Regions from separate parts of the Photobacterium sp. GB-210 genome, predicted to be linked through region 2. Evidence: riboswitches for the same ligand, from Rfam matches in the RefSeq annotation. Region 2 holds a riboswitch; each other region holds the start of a gene.
The links. A riboswitch is a leader RNA that binds a small molecule or an ion and turns the genes downstream of it on or off. The one in region 2 is predicted to bind lysine.

Region 1 (3,275 bases), on a different contig from region 2:
CACATCCTGATTCTCGTTACTTTGCGGTTGCTCAGATCCAGCAAGATCAGTTAGAAAGTTATGCCGATCGAAAAGGTTGGGATTTGATCGAAGCTGAGAAATGGTTAGGCCCAAATCTTTAATGCTTAATCGATAGTGAATAAAAAAGGCGCTCAATGCGCCTTTTTGTTTATCGGAACTTTATTTGGGTTAGTTAGAAAGAGCTTATTCCAATAAAGATGCGTGCAGTGTGCGAACCACGTCTTTAGCTTCATCTTCATTAATTAAGAAACATAAATTATGTGGGCTAGCGCCGTAGCAAATCATACGAAGGTTATGATCTTCTAGCGCGCCAAAGATATCTTTGGCTGAGCCTTTCGTATCACTCATTTGGTTACCGATAAGTGCAACCAGTGATAGCCCTTGCTCGACGTCAACCACACATAATTGGCTTAATTCTTCAACGACTTGAAGCGGAAGCGTTGGCGCACCGCCACCCGTATCAGTTTGATCTAAGGTCAGTGAAACGCTGACCTCTGAGGTTGTGATGAGATCAACTGAGATTTTATGTTCAGCCAAGATACGAAAGACTTCTGCTAAAAAGCCATATGCATGGAACATATTTAAGCTCGTGAGTGTCACCATGGTTTGGTTGGCACGTAATGCGAGTGCTCTAAATAGTGGCGCTTCTTCAACGGATTGTCTGATCCAAGTACCGCCTTGCTCTGGTGCTTTTGATGAACCTACAAATACTGGGATCTGTTGACGAACAGCAGGTACTAGGGTTGATGGGTGTAAAATTTTAGCACCAAAGTTTGCCATTTCAGATGCTTCGCTAAAACTGATCTCTTTGATCGGTTTAGCGGCCGATGTAATACGTGGGTCGGTAGTGTATAAACCCGGTACGTCAGTCCAAATCTCTAATGTGCTAGCATTTACGGCTTCTGCGATTAAAGCGGCACTATAGTCACTCCCCCCACGACCAAGTGTTGTCGTAACACCTTGGCTGTTTGATCCAATAAAGCCTTGTGATACCACGATATTATTGTCTAATAGTGGTAATAATTGCTCAGTCGCTAATTGCTTAATTGTTTCTGGCTGTGGGATCGCTTTACCAAATTGATCATCAGTACGCATGATGGAACGAATATCTACACGTACAGCTGGGGCGTTTAGCTCGACTAATATTTGACTAAAAAGATGGGTTGAAAGCAGCTCGCCATGGCTAACAATTTGATCGGTCAATTGTGCAGAGGTTGTTGATGCCGCATGTTCAGCTAAGGTTGCGATGTTATCAAGTAGGCCGAAAATAGCGTCTTGAATATTTTCTGGGTGCTGAAGTTGATCAAGAACATCTTGGTGGGTTTGGGTCAGTGTCTGAATGCGCTGTTGGCGGGTCGTTGAATCGCTCACGCCATTAGCAAGTTCTACCAGAATATTCGTGACACCAGAGCAGGCGCTGATTAACACAATTTTAGTGTCTGGATTAGCAATAACAATGGCAGCACTTCGGCTCATTGCGGTGTAATCAGCAACACTGGTACCGCCAAATTTTGCGACAGTGAGTGAATCTGAATGTGTTGCAGCCTTGTCCATAATTAATTTCTCCCTAAATAGTAAACACATCACAAGGTAGGCTATTTTTTCGGGAGTATTCCCGACATCCTGTCAGGAGAGCATAAGAGGTGAATAGTCACTCACCCAGAAGCTCCCCACCAATGTCAATCATTGACCTTGGTGACAGCTAGAAGGATTCAACCTTCATAGCCGATATAACTCATCCCCTAATCAGTTATACCTCGGCGTTACTCTCCCTCTCATAATGGCGATTGGATGGGGTCCTGTCATTATGATACCTAGGTAACGCTCCTCTTCCGTTTAAAGTCGTACTGTTTGAATAATAAGTGCTTGAATAAAATATCATCTTATTGAATAAGATTCATCACCCTGTTGTCAAATGGAATATGACAATTTATTTACATATGATATTTCGTCAATGTGTGTCATGGGATCGGTATAGGTCGCTTGCACCAATGAAGGGGCTCTAATACTCTAAAATAGATAGCAACGCGTTCCACATAAAAATATCGACAGGGACAATGACTTTACGGAGCAAAAGAATGACAATTACCAGCTTTATCCCACCGCATCGAACCCTCATGGGGCCGGGACCATCAGATATTTATCCGCAAGTATTACAAGCGCTTAGTCGTCCTACGGTAGGGCACCTTGATCCATTATTTATCGGCATGATGGATGAATTAAAACAATTGTTGCAATATGCCTTTCAAACCCAAAATGCCTTTACCATCGCTGTTTCAGCGCCAGGTAGTGCAGGAATGGAAGCCTGCTTTGTTAATCTCGTTGAAGCTGGGGATAAAGTACTAGTTTGCCGTAATGGCGTTTTCGGGGAACGGATGCGGGAAAATGTCGAGCGTTGTGGTGGTGTTGCTATCGTTGTGGATAACGAATGGGGGGCGGCGGTTGATCCTTATTTAGTGGATCAAGCGTTACAAAACGATCCTGAAATTAAAATTGTTGCTTTTGTACATGCCGAAACCTCAACCGGCGCATTGAGTGATGCGAAAACATTGGCGGAAATTGCCCGTAAACATGATTGCTTAACGATTGTTGATGCGGTGACATCACTTGGTGGTGTTCCTTTGCTGGTGGACGAGTGGCAATTAGATGCGGTTTATTCAGGTAGCCAAAAGTGTTTGTCCTGCACGCCGGGGTTATCGCCATTAACGTTTTCTCAAAAGGCGATTGATAAGATCCAACGACGTAAAACCAAAGTACAAAGCTGGTTTTTAGATCAAAGTTTGGTGCTAGGTTATTGGAGTGGTGAAGGTAAGCGTAGCTATCACCATACTGCACCTGTAAACAGTTTATATGCGTTGCATGAAGCCTTGGTATTATTGCAAAACGAAGGGTTAGAAAATGCATGGCAGCGCCATCGAAATGTCCATGAAGAGCTTAAAGCAGGGCTTGAAAAGCTTGGGATCCAATTTGTGGTAGAAGAAATGTCACGTTTGCCCCAACTCAATGCGGTTTATATCCCTGAAGGCGTTGATGATGCTGAGGTACGTAATGAGTTGCTGCAACGTTACAACTTGGAAATCGGAGCAGGTTTAGGTGCGTTGGCAGGTAAAGCGTGGCGTATCGGTTTGATGGGCTATGGTGCGAGAAGTGAAAATGTTGCGCTGTGCTTAAAAGTGCTAGAAACCACATTGAAGTAATTTATTGATGAGTAAATAAAAATGGCTACCAATTGGGTAGCCATTTTTTATAGTTAT
Region 2 (3,275 bases):
GGGCCATGAGGATTCCCTAGTAATACGATTGGTTTAAAAAAACTGCGCCGATGCTACAGAAATTCACTCACAATGAAAAGTGATAGACTTAACAAGTACACATTAGTTACAAAAAAGCCCATACTCTTTTTCATGAAAAGTGTATGGGCTTAAAAGAACAGAGATAAAATCAGCTTTTTACTGTTGGGACATAAGTACGTCGTGATAACCAAGCAAACAACACACAAACCATAATAAAAGTAATTATAGCCGCGATGAAGGCTACGGGTAATGAATCAGTCATACCTAGCACAAGGAAGCCAATAGTAGAAACAAAGGCGACAGAAACTGCGTAAGGAAGTTGCGTTGCGACATGATCAATATGATGGCAACGTGCCCCCGTTGAAGACAATATTGTAGTATCTGAAATCGGTGAACAGTGATCACCAAATACAGAGCCTGCTAATACTCCCGCTAGCATTGGTAACATCAAGGTAATATCGGTTGCCCCAGCTAAATCACCAGCTATAGGTAACATAATGCCAAACGTGCCCCACGACGTACCTGTAGAAAATGCCATCACGCCTGATAATAAAAATAAGATCATCGGTAATAACATAGGGTTAATATTCCCTTGTACAAGGGTTGATAAATATTGACCCGTTTTCATATCACCAATAACGCTACCAATACTCCACGCGAATAATAAAATTAAAATCGCACCAAACATGGATTTAGCACCAATCCATAATGTGCGAATAACTTCATTAAATGCAATACGCTGGCGAATGACTGGAATAATCGCAGCAACTAAGCCAAATAAACCACCAAGACAAAGTGACTTACCGACATCAGTATTTTCAAACGCACCTAGCAGAGCAAAAGATTTACCATCTGCTGCTAATGCTTGATAGCCTGTAAAAACCATAAAAAAGAACGTGGCAAATATTAAAATAACAATCGGCCAAATTAAATCGCCAACTTTACCTTTCGTACTTTCAACAATTTCTAATTCGTCAGTTAAATCTTTTGCTTGTTCATCAACATCACCGCCTTCATCAAAACCACGGCCATGCATTGCTGCCATCTCATGTTTTTTCATTGGTCCAATATCCCATTGGAACCAAGACACAACAAAAACCATAGCTAAAGCAAAAATAGCATAGAAGTTCATTGGCGCTAGCGTTAAAAAGGCACTTAAAGGTGTATATTCTGTTACTCCATGCGTAACTAAAATACCGCCAATTAACGTAATTATATACGCACCCCAACTCGATGCCGGCATTAGAACGCACATTGGAGCGGCTGTTGAATCTAATATATAAGCCAATTTAGAACGCGATACGTAATAGCGATCCGTTACGGGACGAGCGATAGAACCCACCGCTAAACTATTAAAGTAATCATCAACAAAAATAAACACACCTAAAAAAGCAGCAAGCAGTTTCGCGCCCCTTTTTGTTTTAATTTTTGTTTGTGCCCATGCAGCGAATGCACGAGTACCACCAGACAATGTTAACAATGCTGTCGTCATGCCTAATATAATGAGGAATAAAACAATACTCATATTCCAGGTATTAATACCACCATCAGATATGAATAAGTTTTGTATAGTGCCTCCTAAATAAGAAGCTGAATGGTTAAATGAAAAGTCATTTAAGTAAAGTGCTCCTAATACGATACCCGCACCAAGAGAAACTAACACACGCCGAGAAAGTATCGCTAACCCTAACGCAACAATAGGAGGAATAATGGATACTAATGAATGGGAGTAATCTACTAAATTCATGATCTCAAAGACAACCGAATTAGGTTGGAGATCTACTGGATAACATGGCGGTTAACCATATTTGAAGAACGTCTTGGCTCTTCTCTTTTCACAGTAGCGCTCCATAGTGAATATGATTATATACTATGGCAGTGTTGCACTTATTCAATACAACCCCAGAAAAAGGATTTGACGTCACTCTTACTTCGGCATTAGCTCCTTTCATTAACCGTCATTGGTTTCACCCTCTTGTTAATTACTATTAGATAACGCGCCTCTACCTTACATCAAGGTTGCGATTATTCTACGTAATGTTTCATTATTTGCAACAACATCACATGAAACATTTAACAACAGAACAAATAACATTGCATTATAAATATAATCTTATCTAAGTATAGCTTCACCCATTAAATATTATGAACCTACGAGCAGATATGTTTCATTTTGTAACCATTTAAACATCTATTAAGCATAAATCCGATATTCGTATTTTTATAAAAATACGAATATCGCTATTATTAACAATTAACAATAAAGAATGTTTAAAGTGTTTTGACATAATGAATAAAAGCATTACTATTGTAATAAATGATTCGACACTGCTATTATTATTTACAGTTAGTTAAAAATAACAGGAAATATAAAAATGTCTGATGCAATGAAAGCACTTTTAAACCTTCGTAGTCTTCGTGCACTTTCTCGTGAATATACTTTAGAGCAACTAGAAGAAGCTTTAGAGAAATTAACTACCGTTGTTCAAGAACGTGCTGAAGCTGAAGAAGAAGAACAAGCAAAAGAAAATGAGCGTAATGAAAAACTAGCTCAATACCGTGAAATGCTATTAGCTGATGGTATCGACCCTGAAGAATTGTTAGCAAGCCTTTCAAAAGCACCAAAAGCAAAACGTGCTGCACGTCCAGCTAAATATAAATTCATCGATGAAAACGGTGAAGAAAAAACGTGGACAGGCCAAGGCCGTACACCAAGCGCGCTTAAGCAAGCACTTGAAAATGGTAAATCTTTAGAAGAATTTGAAATCTAATTTCATTTCCTACCATATATTTAGAAAGCTCAACTTAGTTGGGCTTTTTTTATACTGTCATGAACCAAGAATTATAGACATCAATCTAAACAACGCTGTTTTCGAATTGCTTAAAGATATGTCTAGGCAAATATTTATTCGCTTTTAAATATAGAAAACACAAATCAAAATAAAAAGCCAGGCAGTAGTGCCTGACTTTCAATACAGATAACCTTTTATTATTGGTTATAGCTATTAGATACGATCAGCAAGATGGCTGACAGCTAAAGCAAAATAATGAGAACGATTCCATTTCATTAATGTTTGGTAATTACCATAAACAAGGTAAGCACGCCCATGTTCGTCATCAGGTTGAATTAACCATGCATCAATGTCTTCTTTGGGTAAATTCCCACCACTCATAGTACGAACACCGAGTGTTTGCCATTGTGCTAGTGTTTTGGTTTTTTCTACACCCGTACCTTTTAAATCGGCCGATAATGA
Region 3 (3,275 bases), on a different contig from region 2:
CTGATTAGGTGCAGCTAAAAATACGAGAGTAAAACGTCCACGTTCGCTTTCTTTTCGTCGAATTTCTACCAAACCAAGCTTGTTACAGTAAAAATCCAGTGAAGCATCTAAGTTGCTCACTCGTACCATGGTATGTAAGTATTCCATTCTATTTCCTAGCTTTTATACAAAAAAATCCCCGTTGTCTAATACTTAGCATAAAGCAAATGCGTATTAAAACGAACGGGGATTATTAGATTTTATGATCTAATATTAATGTATTTATTTATGCTGTTACCGCTTGCAGTTGTTTCTTATGACGACGTAGGTGAATCGTACAACATGCAAGGAACCAAACAGAGCTTACTGCAATACCCGCAATTGTTGAAGATAAGATACCCATTGCCAAATAACCTAATAGTGCGCCAAAAGCGACAGTAATAGCATAAGGAAGCTGAGTCATAACGTGATCCATATGGTGACTACCTGCACCTGTTGCAGACAAGATACTTGTGCTTGAAATAGGTGAGCTGTGATCACCAAATACCGAACCTGCAAGTACTGCAGATAACATCGGCATTAATAGGTGAGCATCACTTGCTACCGCCATATCACCAGCAAGTGGCAACATAATACCGAACGTGCCCCAGCTTGTACCTGTCGCAAATGACATTGCACATGAAAGGATGAAGACTAATGCTGGTAGTAATTCCGTTGGGAACCCCCCTTTTGTTAAAGAGGCTAGGTATTGGCCTGTAGACATATCACTCACAACAGTACCGATCGTCCATGCAAAAAGTAGAATAATGATTGCAGGGATCATCGCTTGTACACCTTGAGGTGCCGCAGTTAACCAAGTCTTACGTGGCAGCTTTAAACGTAAAGCTAGAAGAATAGAAACAGCTAGGCTACATAAAGATGCATTAACCAATGAAGCACCTAGATCGGTATGCTCTAAAGAAGCAATTAAGCTAAAAGCCTCGCCTTTTGCGCTTAATACTTCAGCACCACTGATGATCATAAAGATAACGCTTGAGACTGTCAGTGTCAGAATAGGCAATACCATATCAATCATAGTACCTTGGCCTTCAGACTCAGTCGTAATTTCTAAGCCTTTAGGGTGGCCTTTAGATTCATCCCATAGCTTACCTTCTTCTGCCCATGCTTCGTGTTGACGCATTGGACCAATGTTAAGTTGGAAGAAAATAACAACGATAACCATTAATAGCGTAAACACGGCATACAAGTTCATTGGGATCATCTGAACAAACAATGAAATAGCACTGATATCGGTAATATGGTTTGTTACTAAAATACCGCTAAGAATAGCAATAATGTAAGCACCCCAAGAAGAAATTGGCGTGATAACACAAACAGGTGCAGCCGTTGAATCAAGTAAATAAGCAAGCTTTGCACGTGAGATATTGAAGCGATCTGTTACTGGACGACAAATAGGCCCCACAGATAAGCTATGGAAAAAGTCATCAATAAAGAAAGCAAAAACCATTAAACCCGTTAGCATATTTGCGCTACGGCGATCTTTACAGCGACGAACACCCCATTCAGCAAATGCTTTAGTTGCACCTGTTGCTGTCATTAAGCTGATCAAACCACCGAGCAAAAGCATAAAGATGATCATATTAACGTTACCGCTATTTACAGCACCGTCTGCCCAAACAAGGCCTACAACTTTATTTATGATATATTGAAGCGCCGCTAAAGGGCTGTAATCATTAAGAAGGATTGCGCCTGCAACAATACCAAGGCCAAGTGATAACAATACACGTCGTGTAGTGATTGCTAAAACAACCGCCAGTAAGGGCGGTACAACAGATAGCAGGGAGTCAGAATATTGAACTAGATTCATGGATCTCTTAAACACCTATATTAGGTGGAGATCTACCGAAAGGATAGAGAAACAGATTTCAGGAGAAAAAATACTTCTTCGTATCCCTTAGGGTAGCGCTCCATAGACAAAATAACTATGGCAGTTCTGCACTTATTTAATGCAGACCCAGCGATTGTTGACGACACAACAAACACTTCGGCGCCGACTCCTTTCCCCAGACTTCAAAGGTGTCACCCTCCATCCGGATACTTTTAGGCAGCGCGCCTCTACTCAAAGGATTGAAATTTGATGATACCTATTAATTTTGCTTAGGCAATAAAAAGCAGACAGAAAATGCATATTAATTGTAAATATTGTTACTGTTGATGGCATGTTAACCAATTAGTAGCGATATATTCCATTTAGATAATCGCTCATTCTGTTATGCTATTAGGCTGATTTTGTTCTGGTGTTGTCATGGCGTGTATATTCCCAGCATAGCCACCTTTAATTAAATCTTTTCTTACCTCTGCCACTTCTTGTGGTGTAACAGGTACAGTTCTATCACCTAACTTATCTCGGACAAAGCTAATTAATTTCGCAAGGTTGGCATCACTGAGCACCGAGTTAAAGCTACTCATAGGCATAAAGTTACTGTCTTGTTCCATGAAGTTTGGCGATAAACCACGAATGGTAACGGCAATGGTATCGTAAGGATCACTGTGCATAATTATCCCGTTGTTAAGCAGCGTAGGGGCGATCCCTTTCCTACCTTTACCGTCTTTACCATGGCATGCACCACAGGTTTGCACATACACACCATATAGTTTGGCTTCGTTTTCAGGATCGTTGCTACTTAACGGTTTTAGCTCTACGGTTTGAATATCAACAGTGGCAGGTACCAAATCACCAAAGCCTGGTGGGGTAAGCTGAGGAACCGAGCTATCTAACTCGTTATATTTATCACCAGTGATCAAGTATTCCGCAATGGCTGCAACGTCTTGCTTTGTTAAGAAGCGGGTACTGTTTTGTACCACTTCCGCCATACCACCAAATGCGGTTCCTTTATCTGAATGACCCGTTTTTAAAAACTCGGTTAATGTTTTTACATCCCAACGGTCTTGGTATAACTCTGTTGCGGTAATATCCGGAGCCTTCCAGCCATCAATTAAATTGCCTTGGAATAACTCTTTTTCTATCAAAGCTTGTGCAATGTTACGTGGTGTATGACATTCAGAACAGTGACCTAACCCCATGGTTAAATATTTACCCCGTTTCCATTGTTCAGTGGCATCGGCTGGGTATTGCAAAGGATCGGTATTAAGAAAGGCGATATTCCACCCAAGTAGTCCTAACCGGATATTACTTGGGAACATCATCTTATTTTCTTCATTACGAGTATTCACAAAATTGAGCGATTGCATATAAGCCCAAAGTGCTTGTGTGTCTTCATCTGTCACATACTGAT

Region 1: it holds a riboswitch for lysine, as region 2 does, so the genes downstream of both, lysC (lysine-sensitive aspartokinase 3) here and C9J38_RS01720 (Na+/H+ antiporter NhaC family protein) in region 2, are expected to answer to the same signal.
Region 3: it holds a riboswitch for lysine, as region 2 does, so the genes downstream of both, C9J38_RS06560 (Na+/H+ antiporter NhaC family protein) here and C9J38_RS01720 (Na+/H+ antiporter NhaC family protein) in region 2, are expected to answer to the same signal.

Annotation. Positions count from the first base shown of each region.
Region 1 covers NZ_PYNU01000003.1:6,873-10,147, forward strand. The annotation lists gene metH (methionine synthase) at 1-122, shown strand, start outside; gene lysC (lysine-sensitive aspartokinase 3) at 205-1,575, opposite strand; lysine riboswitch at 1,677-1,861, opposite strand; gene C9J38_RS07075 (alanine--glyoxylate aminotransferase family protein) at 2,100-3,218, shown strand; gene C9J38_RS07080 (PglL family O-oligosaccharyltransferase) at 3,272-3,275, opposite strand, start outside.
Region 2 covers NZ_PYNU01000001.1:341,274-344,548, reverse strand. The annotation lists gene C9J38_RS01725 (thymidine kinase) at 1-7, opposite strand, end outside; gene C9J38_RS01720 (Na+/H+ antiporter NhaC family protein) at 170-1,768, opposite strand; lysine riboswitch at 1,855-2,035, opposite strand; gene C9J38_RS01715 (H-NS family nucleoid-associated regulatory protein) at 2,397-2,792, shown strand; gene C9J38_RS01710 (lytic transglycosylase domain-containing protein) at 3,027-3,275, opposite strand, start outside.
Region 3 covers NZ_PYNU01000002.1:659,377-662,651, forward strand. The annotation lists gene C9J38_RS06555 (VOC family protein) at 1-147, opposite strand, end outside; gene C9J38_RS06560 (Na+/H+ antiporter NhaC family protein) at 266-1,846, opposite strand; lysine riboswitch at 1,932-2,105, opposite strand; gene ccoP (cytochrome-c oxidase, cbb3-type subunit III) at 2,242-3,275, opposite strand, start outside.